One region of the Allobosea sp. 10L422 genome, then DNA from elsewhere that is predicted to be linked to it. Evidence: riboswitches for the same ligand, from Rfam matches in the RefSeq annotation. Region 1 holds a riboswitch; the other holds the start of a gene.
What was found. A riboswitch is a leader RNA that binds a small molecule or an ion and turns the genes downstream of it on or off. The one in region 1 is predicted to bind thiamine pyrophosphate.
Positions count from the first base shown of each region.

Region 1 (8,843 bases):
CATCTTTGGTGGCCTGGCGCTGGGCGTCGTTGAAATAAGCGGGAACCGTGATGACGGCCTGGGTGACGGGCTGGCCGAGATAGGCCTCCGCCGTCTCCTTCATCTTGGTGAGCGTGAAGGCCGAGATCTGCGACGGCGAATATTCCTTGCCGTCGGCGGACACCCAAGCGTCCCCGTTCGAGGCCTTGGTGATCTTGTAGGGAACGAGCTTCAGGTCCTTCTGCGTCATCGGATCGTCGTAGGTACGGCCGATGAGGCGCTTGATCGCGAAGAAGGTACGCTCCGGATTGGTGACGGCCTGGCGCTTGGCAGGCTGGCCGACAAGGCGCTCGCCATCATCCGTGATGGCGACGATGGAGGGCGTGGTGCGCGCGCCCTCGGAATTCTCGATGACCTTCGGCGTGGTGCCTTCCATCACTGCAACGCAGCTGTTGGTCGTGCCGAGGTCGATACCAATGACTTTACCCATGGATGGGATCCCTTTCGATTGAGCAGATCGCCGGCCTGCGACGCATTCACGCCGCCTGCCGGCCCATGGACCGGGTCGCCCCCGCTTCAGCGGCGAACGCTCCGGCATTCCACGTTTGACGGTGGTTAAACCGCCCCTTGGGCGCGTATATAGTGAGGGTGTTCCCGCCCTTGCAAGACAGGCGAGCCGATTAAGAAGCGGGGATCGTGGGGTTTTGGGCTGCGCCGGCGCTTTCCGCAGCGACTGTGTCCTTGCGGCCCTTGCGCGGAATTGCGCCCGCCTTCATGCAGGAAGGCCGTTCCGTTTGCGCATGGACACCATGAGCCGATCGACGCGCATCGCCCCTATGCTGGTGGCTATCTCGGCCGCGATGACGGCGCTCGCGCAGGCGCAGCCCCTGCAATTGCCGGGCGCACAGCCATTCAATGCTCCCGGCACGCAGCAGGGTGCTCCCTCTGCGCCCGGCGCGCCGGCAGCACCGCGACCACCGAGCATGCCCGCGATCAAGATCCCGACCGAGGAGGCAATCCTCGGAAAGATCCTTCACCGCAACGGCCATCACGGCGAAGCGACCTTCACGAAAACCGCCAACGGCTTCGGGATGAAGCTCGGCCTCGACGGCTTCCAGCCAGTCAATCTGGTCGAGCCCTGCTCTGTTTCCTTCGGCGACGCGCCCGTCCCGGTCACGGCGCTGGGACGGCCGGCCGGCGTGCCCCGCTACCGGCTGGAGGCGCCGATCTGCCCGATCGTCTTCGACGTCCTCGACGGCGCCGTCCTCGTCGTGGAGCCCACCGAACCTTGCGTCGTCGAGGCGGCCCAGTGCCGGATCGATCCGCGTGGCCTGTGGGGCCCGGACGCCCGAACGATCGCCGCGCAGGCAAGGGAGATCGAGCGGGCGCGCGGCACCGCCGAGCGCGCCGTCCGCGAGGGGTACCGGACCCTGACGGCCAAGTCTGACGCCGTCGAGCAGCGCTCGATCGCCCGCGAGCAGGCGGGTTTCTCCTCCGAGCGCGAAACCATCTGCCGCGATTTCCAGCGCGAGGGTCAGATGGGCTTCTGTGCGGCCCGGATCACGGAAGCCCGCGCCGCCGCGCTGCGCGTGCGGCTCGGCCTTGGCACCGAGTCCAAGCCCGCCCCCAAGCCGAAGCCGCGTCCGGCAACGCCGAAGCCGGCACCGCTGTCGCTCGCCCCGACGCAGTAGAAAGTCGGCCTGGCCCTTGCCGGCGGCGCCGGGTTCGTCGCCTGTTAGGGCTCCATTCACCAATTTTTCCGGCTCTCCTTCCGGCCCCCAGAAGGCAGCGCGCTTCTTTACGATTGCTGCGTGAGTGACCGCGTACCAAGCCCGGGCACACCGCTTTGGGGGATAGAATGCGTCTTATGAATTGGGGTTTCGCGAGAAAAGGCCTGTCGGCCCTGCTCGCCGGCCTGCTCGCCAGCGCCGCGCCGGCTCAGGCCTGCACGAATATTCTGATGATTGCGGCCGACGGCACGCCGGTTTACGGCCGCACGCTCGAATACGCGCTCCAGACACCGTCCGACGTCGTCGTCGTCCCGCGGAACTACGCCTTCGTCGGCACCCGCCCCGCCAACATGCCGGCTCCCAAGTGGAACACGCGCTATGCATTCGTCGGCGTGATGAGCTTCGGCCAGCCTTTCGTCTCCGACGGCATGAACGAGAAGGGACTCGCTGGCGGCGCCCTGTATTTCCCGGATTTCGTGGGCTACACGCCCGTGGCGCAAGCCGACCCGAACACCGCGCTCGCGCCCTGGGAATTCCTGAGCTGGGTCCTGTCGAACTTCGCTACCGTCGCTGAGGTCAAGGAAGCGCTCAACAAGGCCGTGATCGTCGACCTTCCGGCGCCGATCGTGAATTTCACGCTGCCATTCCACTTCCCGATCCACGATGCGACGGGCGCCTCGATCGTGATCGAGCCGGTGGACGGCAAACTGAAGGTCTATGACAACCCGATGGGCGTTCTGACGAACTCCCCGACCTTCGACTGGCACCTCAACAACATCCGCAACTACGTCAAGATTTCGCCCGTCGCGGCCGATCCGCTGAAGATCGGCGGCAAGACCTTCGAGCCCTTCGGGCAAGGCTCCGGCCTGCTCGGGATTCCCGGCGACCCGACGCCGCCCTCGCGCTTCATCCGCGCGCTCGGCTACGTCGCCTCGGCGAAGCAGGCTCCCGACGGCCCCCAGACCGTTCGTCTCGTCGAGCACATCATGAACAATTTCGACATCCCGGTCGGCTTCATCAACTCGGCGGCGAAGGGCGGGGAGCTCGAATATACCCAGTGGACTTCGGTCGCGGATCTCAGGGCCAAGAAGTACTATATCAAAAGCTATCAGGATCAGGTCCTGCGCATGGTCGACCTGACCAGCTTCGACCTCGACGCCAAGGCACTTCAGGTCGCGCCGTTCAAGCCGAACCCGGTGCCTCCGGCTCTTCAGTTCGCGAAGCCGTAATGCCGAAGCTGCCCGCTCTCCCCTTCGAGAGCGGGCATTTTCTTCTCCGGGCCACCCAAGGACCGAGAGAACCAAGCCCGCATCACGCGGGCTTCTTTTTGCGTCAGGGAGAGGTCGTCAGCGGCAACGAGACCGTGAGCAGGCCGACGGTTCCGCGCGCGCGGTTCTCGACGGCGAACTCGCGCAGAACCTTGATGCGGGTAGAGATCGGCGTCTTTCCAATCGTGAAATTATAGGCCAGCGTGCCGCCGAGCGCGGTCACGCGGCCCTTATAGGCACCGAGCTGCGCGCCCGCTCCGCTGTCACCGGTGACCTGCTGATAGTGATAGCCGATCACTCCGGCGGAAAGCGCGCTGGTCAACGCTTTCGAGGCGGCCCATTCCAAGTGAAACTCGGTGCCCGTCCGGTAGTCCGTGGCCGGATTAGTGCCGTTGAACGTCACCCCGGCGATGCCTGAGAGATCGATGCCGGTTTCCGGATCGAACCAGGTGAGGGCGCCGGACAGATCCGTGGCCCAGCGGTGAAAGGCAAGATTGGCCAGTTCCCCGTTGCGGTACTCGCCCGCAGGCGCGTTCACCATGACGGTTGCATTCCAATGGAACTTGCCGGCATGCCAGCCGAGAATCGTCGAGAATACGGGATCGCCGACCATCGTGGCCTTGTCGCGCAAATTGGAGCCGACAAGGCGGTTCGTTTGCGGCGAATCGTATTCGACACCGGCCGCGACCCGGACGCGGCCGACAGGCAGAGTGGCCCCGAAGGCGAGATTGCCCCCGGCGAGTTCCCAGGGCGTCACCCACGTTCCGCTCAGGAAATCGGCCCGTGCCTGACTCCGCACACCGGCAACGAAGCGACCGCCGGAAGGCAATGACTTCCGGGCGTCGAGCTTGGCGTCGTAGCTGTAGGTGTCGCTCTCGAAATAGACCCCGGGAGGCGGCAGATAGCCAGCCATCGCGCCACGGCCGCCGAGCAGATAGAAGCCCGTGCCGTTCTCGGCCGCCCGGACATCCTCCGGCAGCCCGACGCAGCCGGCGGCCAGACCAAGGGCCATCAGGGCGACAAGCCGAAAGGGCCTGTGCGATTGCCCGCAGGCTTCGTTACGCATCATGTTGTCTGTTGCCCCCCGGCGCGGCCGTCGCCAGCCGGGCGAATCAGCCATGCGACCCTAGGATGCCTGCGGGCGGCGGTGAATCCCGGCTACATCATGTCTTTCATGTGTGACATTCGCGCCATACGTGCTTGCAGCATTCCGGCCTCGAGGCCAGCGACCGCATCGATCAGTTCGACGGCAAAGCTGCCGGGGCCATGGCAACGCTCGGCTGCGATTTCGCCCGCGATGCCGTAGGCCGTCAGCGCCGCAGCCGCTGCAATCACGGGATCGGGCTCGACCGCGAGGCAGGCAGCCACCAGCGCGCTTGAAGCGCAGCCCAGTCCGGTTACCCGGCTCATCAGCGGATGCCCGAAGGCCACGGAGAGCTTGCCGGAAGGACCGTCGATCGCGTCGACAGCCCCTGTCGTCGCGCGCGTGACGCCGGGGGAGCGCTCCAGCAGCCAGGCCAAGGCCGCCATCTCGGCGGCGTTGCCACGCACGACGACGCCCGGCAGCCGCAAAACGTCCTCGGCCAGCCGCAGCCGCAGGGGCGACAGCTCGACGAAGACCGGGTCGAGCACCAGCGGAATGCCGCGTTCGCGCGCCACAGCGACGAGCTTCGGGATCGCGCGCTCGCCCTCAGGGCTGATCGTGCCCAGATTGATCAGGATCGCGCTTGCCCCGGCCGCGACCGCCGCAACCTCCTCGGGATGACCAGCCATCGAGGGCACGGCCCCGAAGGCGAGCAGCATGTTGGCGGTGACGTTCTGCGCTACGGTATTGGTCAGGCAATGGATGCGCGGGCGGCGCTCGGACACCCGCGCGAGGATCGACGCGACCTTGGCCGCGTCGAGGCTGTCGTTCATGCCGCTCATTCGGCCGCAGGTAGATAGATGCTGCCACCCTTGTCGAGGAATTCCTTCGACTTCGCCGCCATGCCTTCAGCAGCCATGGCCTCGAGACTTGCCCTCTCATTGTCGCTCATCGCGAGAACCTCAGCGCGCAGGTCCTGCGTGATCTTCATCGAGCAGAATTTCGGCCCGCACATCGAGCAGAAATGCGCGACCTTGTGGGCATCCTTCGGCAGCGTCTCGTCGTGGAACTCGCGCGCCGTGTCGGGGTCGAGCGCCAGGTTGAACTGGTCCTCCCAGCGGAAGTCGAAGCGGGCGCGGGAGACCGCGTCGTCCCTGATCTTCGCCGCCGGGTGGCCCTTGGCGAGATCGGCGGCATGGGCGGCGATGCGATAGGTGATGACGCCGGTCTTGACGTCGTCACGGTTCGGCAAGCCGAGATGCTCCTTGGGCGTGACGTAGCAGAGCATAGCGCAGCCATACCAGCCGATCATCGCCGCGCCGATGCCAGAGGTGATGTGGTCATAACCCGGCGCGATGTCGGTGGTCAGCGGTCCGAGCGTGTAGAAGGGCGCCTCGCCGCATTCGCGCAGCTGCTTGTCCATATTCTCCTTGATCTTGTGCATCGGCACATGGCCGGGGCCCTCGATCATGACCTGGCAGCCCTTCTTCCAGGCGACCTGAGTCAGCTCGCCCAGCGTCTCCAGCTCGGCGAACTGGGCGCGGTCATTGGCGTCGGCGATCGAGCCCGGACGCAGGCCGTCACCGAGCGAGAACGAGACGTCGTATTTGCGCATGATGTCGCAGATCTCGTCGAAGCGCTCGTAGAGGAAGCTTTCCTTGTGATGCGCCAGGCACCAGCGCGCCATGATCGAGCCGCCGCGCGAGACGATGCCGGTCACACGGCTGGCCGTCAGCGGGACATAGGGAAGGCGAACGCCGGCATGGATGGTGAAGTAGTCGACGCCCTGCTCCGCCTGCTCGATGAGGGTGTCCTTGAACACCTCCCAGTCGAGCTTGATCGGATCGCCGCCGACCTTCTCCAGCGCCTGATAGATCGGCACCGTGCCGATCGGCACCGGCGAATTTCTGAGTATCCAGGAGCGGATGTTGTGGATGTTGCGGCCGGTGGAGAGGTCCATCACCGTGTCGGCACCCCAGCGGATCGCCCAGACCAGCTTCTCGACCTCCTCGGCGGCACCCGAAGTCACGGCCGAATTGCCGATATTGGCGTTGATCTTGACCAGGAAGTTGCGGCCGATCGCCATCGGCTCCAGCTCGGGGTGGTTGATGTTGGCCGGGATGATGGCCCGGCCGCGCGCGATCTCCTCGCGGACGAATTCGGGCGTGACGAATTCCGGAACGACAGCGCCGAAGCTCTCGCCGTCGGCATGGCGCTCCCTGGCGCCTTCCATCATGGCGGCGCGGCCGAGATTCTCGCGATGGGCGACATAGATCATCTCGGGCGTGACGATGCCGGCCTTGGCGAACTCGTATTGCGTCGCCATCTGGCCGGGCTTCGCCTCGAGGATCGGGCGCTCGGCCGGGCAGGCCGGCACGAGCTGCGCTTCGCTGATATGGCCGTTATCGGCGGCGGTGACGGCGCGGCCGGGCACGGTCTGGAAGCCGCGGGCATCGAGCCAAGCGCGGCGCGGCTGCGTCAGGCCGGCATTCAGGTCGATCCTGGCGTCGGTCTCGGTATAGGGGCCGGACGGGTCGTAGATGCGCACCGGCGGCTCGGCATCGGTCGTCAGCACGACCTCGCGGAAGGGCACGCGCATCTCGGGATGCTCGGGCGCGGCGACATAGATTTTGCGCGAGCCGATGATCGGGCCGGTCGTCACGCTTTGCGGCGCGGTCTTGACGCTGTTCTTCTGGGGTTTTGCGTGGGCATTCATGAGGATCTCCTCCTTGCGACAGGTCAGGAGATCCGGGTTTGAAAGCGGTACAGTCGCTGTCTGCGGACAAGGCTCGGCCCTGTGCACGCGTTCCAGTCCCTCCGCCGGTATGACCCGGATCAGGTTCGACGGGTTCGGCTTCGGAAGCCATCTCAGCCCTTGCGGGCACCCCTCGGAACAGAGGCGAGGTTAGGCGCAGAGAAGTCGCTTGGCAACGGCCTCAGCGACAAACGATCGAAGCTGGGGAAAGGAGATCAGGCGGTGCGGTCGACGAGGCCGCCCTGACCGGCCGGGAGCGTCGCCTGCGTCTGCTCGACGCTCTGCTGGAGCATGGTGACGAGGCTTTGGTCAGCCTGCGCGTTCTGCTTGAGCATCTCGACCGACAGCGCCTGCTGCGTCGAGGCGGCCTGCATCGTGACGATGCTGCGGGAAACGGAGGCTGCGTCGCTCATGCCGGCGACGCTAATGCGCCCGCCTTGCCAAATCCTGAACGACCTTCAGGGCCTGATGATCGACGGCACCGAGCGCGCATCGGCGGGTCGCGACTCGGCTGCGGCGGACCAGCCTGCGCCCTGTCATAGCGCTGCTCACGCCTGTCGGCGCGAGGCCGCATACCGCGTTCCCCTGCCGGCGGCCGCACGGCCTCATCCGCACGCGGCGCCACCGGCACGCCTGGAGCAGGCTGTTTCTCGGCAGGGGGAGCATTCTGAGCCCATGTCGGAAACGGCGCGAACGAACCGGCAAGCACCAGACCTGCCATCGCCAGAGCGGACATCTTCATGGCTGCATCTCCCATCAGCGCCTCCTCCGGAAGAGAAACCGCTGTGGGGGTGCGGGGTTCCCCACACCCCCACAGCGAACGGGGCTGCTCAACGGGCAGCCCCGTTCGAGAGGTCAGCGGTTCTGGCCGGTCAGCAGCGGCGTGATGCGCCGCAGCGTCACACGCCGGTTTTCGCGGGATGCCCCTTGCGTCTGCACCTTCAGATACTGCTCGCCATAGCCCTGGGTGGTCAGGTTTTCCGGCGGGATCTGGAAGTCGCGCGTCAGGATCTCCCCGACCGACTGGGCCCTGCGATCCGAGAGCGAGAGATTGTCGACATCGGCACCAACCGCGTCGGTGTGGCCCTCGACGAGGAAGACCTCGTTCGGCGAGCCTTGCAGCACGCGCCGGATCGAATCCGCGATCACTGCGAGGCGCTGCGCCTGGTCGGGCGTGACCTGCCAGGAGCCGGTCTCGAAGTTGATCGTGTCGATATCGACGCTGCGCATGCGGGCGCGCAGATCCGGCGAATAGCGGACCTCGTCCAGCGTGTAACGGCGCGGGATCGCGGCGATCGGCGGCGCCATGATCGTCTCGTAGATCAACGCCTCGTCGGCCTGGTCGGCATCGACGATATAGCGCTCGCGCGGGATCGGCAGCGGCGGCGGCGGCAGCACGACGATATCGTCGGCGAAGCGCCCCGGGCGATCGCGCAGGGTATTGTCGATGATCACCACCTCGCGGTCGTCGCGATCGATGCGGGTGCGGCGGATCAGCCGGCCCTCCTCGTCGGTGACGGTGACGATGCGCGTGCCGTCGGGCCGCTCGAACACGGTCCGCATCTCGCCGTCGCGGCGCTCGGAACGGCCTTGCCAGCCGAGATCGCGGAAGCGCTGGTCCTCATCGCGGCGGATGATGGCCCGGCCGTCATCGTCGCGGATGATGGTGCGGCCGGGCTCGCGGATGACGGTAACGTCACCCTCGCGCCGTTCCTCGCGCCGCGCCCGGATGTCGTCGAAGCGCTGCGCTCCCTGAACGGCCATGATGCCGCCGATCGCGCCGACACCGAGGCCGATCGCACCGGCCACACCCGGCGAGATGCCGCCGCGACGGCCTTCGCGCTGCGGCGGCTGGCTGGGGAAGACCCCGCCAGACGGCGGCTGCGCGGGAGCCGTGCCGGGCTGCGTCGGTGCGACACCGGGCTGCGCCGGAGCCGGCACCCCAGGAGCGGCTGCCGGAGGCACGCCCGGAGCGGGGCGTGCGGGCTGAGCGGGCGCCAGCCCCGCGGGCGGCGTGCCCGGGGGCG
Region 1 is NZ_JBFTJI010000014.1:155,941-164,783, forward strand. It holds gene dnaK (molecular chaperone DnaK) at 1-469, opposite strand, end outside; gene AC1DEZ_RS23330 (hypothetical protein) at 840-1,670, shown strand; gene AC1DEZ_RS23335 (linear amide C-N hydrolase) at 1,847-2,938, shown strand; gene AC1DEZ_RS23340 (SphA family protein) at 3,042-3,989, opposite strand; gene AC1DEZ_RS23345 (hydroxyethylthiazole kinase) at 4,136-4,894, opposite strand; gene thiC (phosphomethylpyrimidine synthase ThiC) at 4,900-6,777, opposite strand; TPP riboswitch at 6,856-6,960, opposite strand; gene AC1DEZ_RS23355 (hypothetical protein) at 7,032-7,229, opposite strand; gene AC1DEZ_RS23360 (OmpA family protein) at 7,672-8,757, opposite strand.

Region 2 (9,556 bases), on a different contig from region 1:
CGTCAGCGGGCAATGCAGCGAGACGACGTCCGCCTGCGCCAGGATTTCGGCCATCGAAGCATGCTTCACGCCCAGCGCTGCTTCTTCGGCAGCGTCGAGCGGCGTGCGCTTGCTGTAGAGGATGGTGCAGCCGAAGCCCTTCAGCAGCTTCGCGACATTCTTGCCGATCGCCCCGAAGCCGACGATGCCGACCGTCTTGCCCGAGAGCGTATAGGTATCCGAAGGCAATTGACCCGTGCGCCAATGGCCCTTCTTAAGCTCAGCATTCCCGTAGGCGATGAGGCGCAGGGTCGACAGCATCAACCCGATCGCGAATTCCGAAACGGCGACCGCATTGGAGCCTGTCGTGCGCGCGACCTGGATGCCAAGTTCCTTGGCTGCGGCGATGTCGATGTTGTCGTAGCCGACGCCCCATTTGTGCAGCAGCTTCAGCTTCTTCGCCGCCCGCAGCACGTCGGCGGAGACGCCGACCTGCCCGGAGATCGCGTAATCGGCCTCGGCGATGATCTCCTTCATGTGCTCGTCGCCGCGCGCGGTCCCATGCGTCAGCACGAAGCCATCCGGCAGCAGCGCACGCAGCCGGTCGGCCCGCTCGGGGCTGGTCATATCGAGGAGAACGATCGTCTCGGGCATGGAAAGGTCCGGAAATAGGTCAGATGGTGAAGCGTGCGCCGGCACGGGCAAGCCCGCCGGAGATGGCGACCGGCGTGCCATCGGCGCGCCAGCAGGCGGCGCCCGTCAGCGTGCCATCCGGGTTGAAGGCGATGGCATTCATCCCGCCGGCGACGCGCGGCGAACGCAGGATCCTGTGGCCGCGGGCCGCGAGCTCCTGCGCGACCGCTTCGGGGATGGCTTCCTCGAGCTCGAGCACGCCGCCTTCTGTCCAGACGCGCGGCGCCTCGACCGCTTCCTGCAGCGTCATGCGGTGGTCGATCAGGTTCACGATCGCCTGCAGCGCCGACGGGAAGATGCGCAATGCACCCGGCAATCCCAGCGCGAAGGCAAGCTTGCCCTCCTTCAGCGCCATCATCGGCGCCATCGAGGTGAAGACCCGCTTGCCCGGCGCGATCGAGAGCGCGCGGCCGGGATGCGGATCGAAGTTGAACATGTAGTTGTTGGCGATCATCCCGGTGCCCGGAATCTGCACGCAGGCGCCGAACAGCCCGTTGATCGTCTGCGTCGCGCTGACGACATTGCCTTGCGCATCCGCGACGGTGACATGGGTGGTGTCGGCGGATTCACCGCCCGAAAGCCCGGCCGTCCAGCTCTTCGCCCGGCCGATCTCGATCAGGGCGCGCCGCTCGGCCGCATAGCCCTTGTCGATCAGCCTGTTGACCGGCACCTTGACGAAGGCGGGATCAGCCGTCGCCACCGCCCGGTCGGCGAAGGCGATCTTCAGCGCCTCGGCCAACAGATGCACCGCATCCGCCGAGCCGAAGCCGAGCGCACCGATATCGTAACCTTCGAGGATGTTGAGCATCTGCGCGATATGCACGCCCGAGGACGAGGGCGGCGGCGGGCCGATGATCTCATAGCCGCGATAGGAGCCGCGGATCGGCTCGCGCAACTCGATGCGGTAATTCGCGAGATCGGCCTGATCGATCAGCCCGCCATGGGCCGCCATGTAGTCGGTCAGCGCCCGCCCGAGCCGCCCACCATAGAGCGCATCCGGCCCCTCCACCGCAATCAGCTTCAGGCTGGCGGCATAGTCCGGCTGAACCAGCCGCATGCCGGGCTGGAGTGGCTGGCCGCCCGGCAGCAGGAGCGCGGTGAGGCCCGGATCGCGGGCGAGATCGGCGGCGTTGTCGGTGATGCAATTCGAAAGATAGGGCGTGACCACGAAGCCGCGCTCCGCCAGACCGATCGCCGGCTGCAGCACCTCGGCCAGCGGCAGCGTGCCGAAGCGCGCCAGCGCCTCACACCAGCCCTTGAGCGCGCCCGGCACTGCAACGGCCTTGGCGCCGACCACGTTCTCGCGGTCGCGTGTCTCGCGCTGCCTGCCGATCTCGTCGGACAGGCAGTCATACATGTCCGGAGTCGCGTGGCCCGGCGCGGTCGAGAGATTGTCGATCACGACATGGCGGCCGTCCGCGAGGCGGATATGACTCAGGCCACCGCCGAGAATGCCGACCATCATCGGCTCGGCCACCGTCAGCGCGAACAGCGACGCCACCGCCGCATCGATCGCATTGCCGCCGGCGAGCAGCATCTGCGCGCCCGCCGCCGAGGCGAGCGGATGATTGGTGACGACCATCCCGCGCGAGCCGGTGGCCGGCTTCTTCTCGCAGGTGAAGGAGGCGATGCGGGGCGGCGGCGCGGAAAGGTTCATGGCCGGCACAGAAACGGTTTTGAAGGCCGGCGTCGAGCCTCTTCTTCGGCATGCGCGCCATGTCAGGATTTCGAGTCGGCTCCAACCTGGCCTTGCGCCGGCAACGCTTGACAAGCCATGGCCCGAAGCCCCACCTAAACCCTGTTCCCAGGGGGGCCTCGCTAGGAGGCTGAGATTCCGCCGGCTGGCTCTTGAGACCGGCAACGCGGTGACCCTCCGAACCTGATCCGGATCATACCGGCGTAGGGATGCGGGACATGCGGCCATCCAAGGCCCTGATTCCAGCTTGCGCCCGTGATCCTTTTGCGATCGACGCTCCCGGCTTGGCCGCGAGCGTCCGAACGGAGTGGGCCGCAGTGACGCAAGCCGAGATCATCGAGGCGCTGCTGGCGTTCATCGCGCTTCCCGACGCGTCGGAAGCCGAGTTCGAGGCGATGGCGCTGAAGGTCTTCGCCTATCAGTTCCGCAACAACGAGCCCTACAAGCGCTTCTGCTTGCAGCGCGGCCGCACGCCGCTTTCGGTGAAGCGCTGGCGCGACATCCCGGCCGTGCCGATCACCGCCTTCAAGGACCTGACGCTGAGCTGCAGCCCGCCGGAGGCGTCAAGCCATGTCTTCATGACGAGCGGCACAACACAGGGCGTGCGCGGCCGCAGCTACCACCCGACGCTCGCCGTCTGGAAGCGCTCGATGCTGGTGAATTTCCGCGCGCGTTTCATGCTTGGCCGCGAGCGCATCCGCATGGGCATCCTCTTCCCAGATGAGACGGCGCTGCCGAATTCCTCGCTCGCGCATTATCTCGGGCTCGCCCGGCGCGAATGCGGAACGCCCGATTCCCAGGTCTTCATTGGCGCCGCCGGTCTCGATCTGGATCGTTTACTGCCGGCGCTCGCACAGGCCGAGGCCAGCGGCGAGCCCTATGCCCTGCTCGGCGCGAGCTATTCCTTCGTGCCACTGATGGATGAGCTCGCGGCACGCGGCCTGCGGTTTGCTCTGCCGGAAGGCAGCCTCATCCTTGACACCGGCGGCTTCAAGGGCCAGTCGCGCGAACTTACGCCGGACGAATTCTATGACGGGCTCGCCGCCGCCTTCGGCGTGCCGCGCTCATCCTGCATCAACATGTACGGCATGACCGAGCTGAGCTCGCAGCTCTACGACGACGGCAATGCGGTCTGCCCGTCGGTGAAATCCGGCCCGCACTGGATCCGCAGCCGCGTCGTCGATCCGCTGAGCGGAGCGGATTTGCCGGAGGGCGAGCGGGGCGTGATCGTCCATCACGACCTCGCCCATTTCAACTGCGTCGCGGCGATCCTGACCGAGGATGCCGGCGAGATCGTTCCGGGCGGGTTCAAGCTGCTCGGCCGTGTCGATGGCGAGGCCTCGAAGGGCTGCTCCGTCGCCGTGGCCGAATTCCTCGCCGCGGCGCGGGGCTGACGGACGTGATCGAGCATGCGGGCCATCTGCCGGGCCTGAGCCGCGAGGCACTGCGCTGGCGCGAGGTCGGCCACAGCGCCTGGGGCGAGAGCGTCTCGGTCGCGCTGCCGGAACTCGACGAGGCTCAGGCCGCGACGCTCTGCGAGCATGTGCGCAGCAATGCCCGCGCCCGGCTGAAGCGGATGGACACGGCGCGCATCGTCGCGGCGATCGACGCCGCCGTCGCGCGCCTGCTCGACCGCAGCCACCCGCTGCGGCGCAAGGCCGAGCACCTGCTACCGATCGTCACCGGCTATGACCGCGAGACGGTCCGTCTCGGCCTGACCAGCTATCTCAAGACCTTCCGGCGCCCGCAGCTCCTGCGCTTCCTGGCCGAGGATTTCGCCAATCCCGCCATGCTCGACGGCTTCCAGCCGACGGCCAAGGGCGGTTACCTGCGCGCCCATGGCCCGGAACTGCTGCTGCATGTCTGGGCCGGCAATGTCCCGGCGCTCTCGCTCTGGAGCCTGATCTGCGGATTGCTGGTCAAGGCCGGCAGCGTCGGCAAGCTCGCCTCGGCCGAGCCGCTGACGGCCGGTTGGTTCGCGGGCCTCCTCGCCGAAATCGACCCGGAACTCGGCGAATGCCTCGCCATCGTCTGGTGGAAGGGCGGCGAAGCAGCTGCCGAACCGGCGTTCCTGCGCGCGGCCGACACCGTCATGGCCTATGGCGGCAACGACACGCTCGCGGCACTGCGAGCGAAACTGCCGATCACGACCCGCTTCCTGCCCCATGGCCACAAGATCGGCTTCGGCGTGATCGCGCGCGAAGTGCTCGACAGCCGCAAGGCTCCGGCCCTGGCCCGGCTCGCCGCCCATGACGTCGCCCGATACGAGCAGCAGGGCTGCTATTCGCCGCAAATGCTCTTCGTCGAGCGCGGTGGACGCGTCAGCCCCGCCGAATTCGCGCGCTACGTCGCGCAGGAACTCGCCGCCCTCGCCTCCCGCCACCCCCGCCGCGCGCTTTCGCAAGGCGAAGCCTCTTCCATCGTCGCATGGCGCGGCGCACAGGAGATGCGTGCGCTGGGCGGCACTGCGGAACTCCTTGGCGAGGCCTCCGATGGCTGGAGCGTGGTTCATGTCGATGCGCCGGAAGCCCTGAACCCGACCGGCCTGAACCGCACGCTCAAGCTGGTCTCGGTCGAAAGCCTCGATGACGTCCCCGCCCTCGTCGCGCCCTATCGCAGCTTCCTGCAAACGGCGGGCGCCGCCGCAGCCCCCGAGAGGCTGTTCCGGCTCGCGGAGCAATTGGGCGAAGTCGGCATCAGCCGCATCGCCCCGCTGGGCCGGATGACCGCACCGGAAGCCGGCTGGCATCATGACGGGCGCTTCAGCCTGCTCGACCTCGCCACCTTCACCGAGATCGAGCAATCGACGGAAGCGGCGGCAGAGGGGTTCGCGCCCTATGTCGACTGACCCTGCCATGTCCGATTTCGTCACAATCAAACAGGTCCGCTATCGTTATGGCGCGGCAGGTTCCGCGGTCGTCGACGGCGTCGACTGGGCGATCCCGCGCGGCGAGATCCATTGCCTGCTGGGTCGCAGCGGCTGCGGCAAGACCACGCTGCTGAAGCTCGCGGCCGGCCTGCTCATGCCGAGCGAAGGCGCCATCCGCATCGGCGGCGAGGCGCTGCATGGCCCGAGCGCCCGCGCCGGTTTCGTCTTCCAGGCCCCGACGCTGCTCGACTGGCTGAGCGCCCTCGACAACGTGCTGCTGCCGATCTCGCTGAAGCGCCGGCCGACGGGAGCCGACCGTGACGCGGCACTCGATTTGCTTGCCCGCATCGGTCTCGTGGATTTCGCCGCGCGCCGGCCCTCCGAACTCTCGGGCGGCCAGCAGAGCCGCGTCGCTGTCGCCCGTGCGCTGGTCGACTATCCCGATCTGCTGCTGCTCGACGAACCCTTCGCCGCGCTCGACGCACTGACGCGCGAGGAATTGCAGGACGACCTGCTGCGGCTCTGCGCACTCAACGGCACCACCGCGCTCTTCGTCACCCATGACATCGGCGAGGCCGTCTATCTCGGCGACAAGGTCGCGGTGATGGCCGCTGGCCGCCTCACCCATGCGCGCCGCATCGAGCTGCCCCGCCCGCGCCACCGCGACATGCGCTACGCCCCCGGTTTCAGCGCCGCCTGTCGCGAATTGCGCGACGCCATGGATGGCGAGGCGACGGCCGCAACGAGCCGGAGGCCGGCAGCATGACGGCGCGCCTGCCCTCCCTCCTGCTGCTGCTCGCCCTGCTCGCGGGCTGGGAGACCTGGTGCCGGCTCGGCGGCTTGTCGGCACTCGTCCTCCCGCCACCCTCCGCCGTGCTCGCGACGCTATGGAGCGAGATCGCCACCGGCCGGCTCTGGCCTCATCTTGCCGTCACGGCCGCGGAGATGGCGCTGGGCCTTGGCATCGGCGCCGTCGTCGGGCTCGGTGTCGGCATCCTCCTGGCGGAAGTTCCGGCGCTCAGCCGCCTGCTGCGCCCCTATGTGCTGGCGAGCCAGCTCGTGCCCAAGCTCGCGCTCGGGCCCCTCTTCATCATCTGGTTCGGCTTCGGCATGACGCCGACGATCGTCATCACCGCGCTGATCTGCTTCTTCCCGCTAATGGAAAACACGCTGACCGGCGTGAGCGAGGTCGATCCGGCCAAGCGCGAGCTCTTCCGCATGCTCCGCGCGAGCCGCCTCCAGACCCTGCTGCGCCTCAAGCTGCCCGCCGCCCTTCCCGTCATCATGGCGGGCCTGCGCGTCGCGGTCGTGCTTGCGCTGGTCGGCGCCGTGGTCGGCGAGTTCATCGGCGGGCGCACCGGCTTGGGCGCCTCAATCATCGCCGCGCAGAGCGTGATGGATTCGAGCCTGATCTTCGCGCTCTTCATCGTCATCACCGCCCTGGGAATGCTGCTCTACGAGGCCGTGCGTCTCATCGAGCGCCGCGTCCTGCACCGCTTCTCGAAAGGCTAGATCCATGCCAATCCGCCGCGCCTTCCTTGCTCTCGCCCTGTCGTGCCTCATCGCCGCCCCCGCCATGGCGCAGCAGTTGGACAAGGTTACCGTCGCCGGCTGGAGCCAGCCGATCAGCGAGATCACCAACCTGCTGGCCGAGCCGGACAAGGGCTTCTTCAAGGCCATGGGCATCGCGCTCGACTATGTGCCCGGCAACGGCGGCGGCGCGGCGATCCAGAACATGCTGACGGGGCAGGCCGATATCGCCTTCACCGACCCCGCCTCGCTCTACATCGCGCTCGACAAGGGCGAGAAGCTCGTCGCGATCTACAACATCTATCCGCAGAACGTCTTCAACGTCGTCGCGCTGAAAGCCAGTGGCATCCGCAGCGCCGCCGATCTCAAGGGCAAGCGCATCGGCGTTTACAGCCTCGCCAGCGGCACCTATCAGAACCTGCTCGTGCTGCTGCACCAGGTCGGTCTCGGCGAGAAGGACGTCACCATCCAGCCGACCGGCCTGCTCAATTTCGCGCCGCTGATGCAGGGGCAGGTCGATGCCACCGCCGCGACCGATACCGGCCTGCTCGTTGCCCGCGCCAAGGGGCTGGGCGAGGCGGATGTCATCGAAGTCCGCGACCAGCTCAACCTTCCCAGCGACATCTTCGTCGTGAAGGAAGCCTTCTACGAGCAGAACAAGCCGCTGCTGAAGCGCTTCCTCGCCGCCTATCGCGACTCCGCCGCCTGGATGATCGCGCAGCCCGAAGAGGCCGCACGCCTCGCTGTGACCCGCGCCATCAACGGCCGCGACGAAGCGGTCAATCTGGAGATCATCAAGCTGCGCAATCTGTCCAGCGTCTCGCCGATGACGGAGCGCGACGGTCTCGGCCGCTTCGATCTCGATGCCCTGCAGAAGGGCGCCGATACCTTCCGCAGCCTCGGCCTGATCGCCCGCCCGCTCGACATGAACCAAATCGTAAAGAGCGATCTCCTCCCGCAGAAGGACGGCGCGCCGTGAAGTTCCGTGACCGGGCCATCCTCGTCACCGGCGCGAGCCGCGGCATCGGCGCGGCAATCGCCCGGGCTTTCGCTGCCGAAGGCGGGATCGTCGTCGTCAACTACCGGACGAACGAGGCGGCGGCCGAAGCCGTCGCAGCCGAATGCCGCGCACTTGGCGGCGAGGCGCTCGCCATCGCAGCCGACGTCACCGCCCCGGAAGCGGTCTCCGCCATGGCCGCGCGCATTGCGGAGGAGGTCGGGCGGCTCGACGTCGTCGTCAACAACGCCTTCGCGCCCTATCGCTTCGACCCGGACAATCGCGCTCGCTTCTGGGAGATGCCCTGGGAGGCCTATGGCCAGCAGTTCGAAGGCGCAGTGAAGGCGGCCTACACGGTCAGCCGGGCGATGCTGCCGCTGCTCCAGCGCCGCAGCGGTGCCAGCATCGTCAATGTCGCGAGCGATCTGGTGACGCGGCCGAGCATTCCCTATCACGACTACACCACGGCCAAGGCGGCGCTCATCGGCTTCAGCCGCAACCTCGCGGCAGAGCTCGGCCCGCTCGGCATCCGGGTGAACTGCGTCGCTCCGGGGCTGGTCTATCCGACGCAGGCGAGCGAGACGACACCGGAGGAGGTGCGCGAGATGCTGATCGCCCAGACGCCTTTGCGCCGGATCGCGACGCCGGCCGACATCGCCGGCCCCGTGCTCTTCCTCGCCAGCGACTGGAGCGGCTTCGTCACCGGCCAGACGCTGCATGTCGACGGCGGGCTGGTGATGGCCTGAACGGAGACCGCCGGGCTACGCCGCCGGCGGCGTGCCGTGCGTATGGAAGCTCTCGATCGTCTTGAGCCCCCAGGCTTGCCCCTTTTTCCGCTCGGTCTCGGTCCAGGTCACGGTCTGCCAGTCCGGGTCGAGGATCAGGCGCGCGCCGGCATTGGCGATCTCGACGCGGTTGCCGGCCGGCTCGTAGACATAGAGGAAGAATGTCTGCTGCACCGCGTGCTTGTGCGGCCCGGTCTCGATGAAGACGCCGTTCTCCAGAAAGAGATCGGCCGCTTCCAGGATGTGCTCGCGCTGGTCCACCGCATAGGTGACGTGATGGAAGCGCCCCTGCGCCTTGGTGTGGTCGCGCGTATAGGCGATGTCGTAGCTCTTGTTGTTGACAGTGAACCAGCAGCCGCCGACCTCGCCGGAATCCAGCACGATCTGCTCGGTGACACGGCTGCCCAGCGCCTTCGGTATGAAGTCGCGGATCACCGCGACATCCTGCGCCAGCAGGTTCAGGTGGTCGAGCCGGCGCACGGCGCAGCCGCGACCATGGTTGCGCTGCGCCTGGTTCTTCAGCGCCGGCCGCTCGTTTTCGGGCGCGACATATTTGTTGGTGTCGAAATAGATCTCGAAAATGTGGCCGTCGGGATCTCGGAAGCGATAGGCCCGGCCATGGCCGAGATCGCCCTCGCTCCAGCCGATGCCGGCGCCCATCGCCTCGATCGCTGCAACGCGGCGCCGCAGCGCCGCCTCGCTCGAGGCGCGGTAGCCGATATGGCCGACGCCGGTCGTGTTCGACGCCGTGAGCTTCAGCGTGTGGAACTCGTAATCGTCCCAGGCGCGCAGATAAACCGAGTCGCCCTCACGCCCGCTCTCCGTCAGCCCGAAAATGTTGACGAAGAAATCGAGGCTCGCCTCTGGCTTGTTGGTGAAGAGTTCGACATGGCCGAGATGGGCGATGTCGAAACAGGGTTCGCTGCTCATCCCCAGACTTCCTTGGCAACTTCGAGGATGCGCGAGAGCTTCGCCCATTGTTCGTCCTCGGCCAGCACATTGCCTTC
Region 2 is NZ_JBFTJI010000003.1:88,492-98,047, forward strand. It holds gene AC1DEZ_RS08665 (phosphoglycerate dehydrogenase) at 1-633, opposite strand, end outside; gene ggt (gamma-glutamyltransferase) at 653-2,329, opposite strand; TPP riboswitch at 2,469-2,596, shown strand; gene AC1DEZ_RS08675 (LuxE/PaaK family acyltransferase) at 2,686-3,762, shown strand; gene AC1DEZ_RS08680 (acyl-CoA reductase) at 3,768-5,216, shown strand; gene AC1DEZ_RS08685 (ABC transporter ATP-binding protein) at 5,224-6,003, shown strand; gene AC1DEZ_RS08690 (ABC transporter permease) at 6,000-6,749, shown strand; gene AC1DEZ_RS08695 (ABC transporter substrate-binding protein) at 6,754-7,746, shown strand; gene AC1DEZ_RS08700 (SDR family oxidoreductase) at 7,743-8,510, shown strand; gene AC1DEZ_RS08705 (catechol 2,3-dioxygenase) at 8,526-9,479, opposite strand; gene AC1DEZ_RS08710 (5-methyltetrahydropteroyltriglutamate--homocysteine S-methyltransferase) at 9,476-9,556, opposite strand, start outside.
Region 2: it holds a riboswitch for thiamine pyrophosphate, as region 1 does, so the genes downstream of both, AC1DEZ_RS08675 (LuxE/PaaK family acyltransferase) here and thiC (phosphomethylpyrimidine synthase ThiC) in region 1, are expected to answer to the same signal.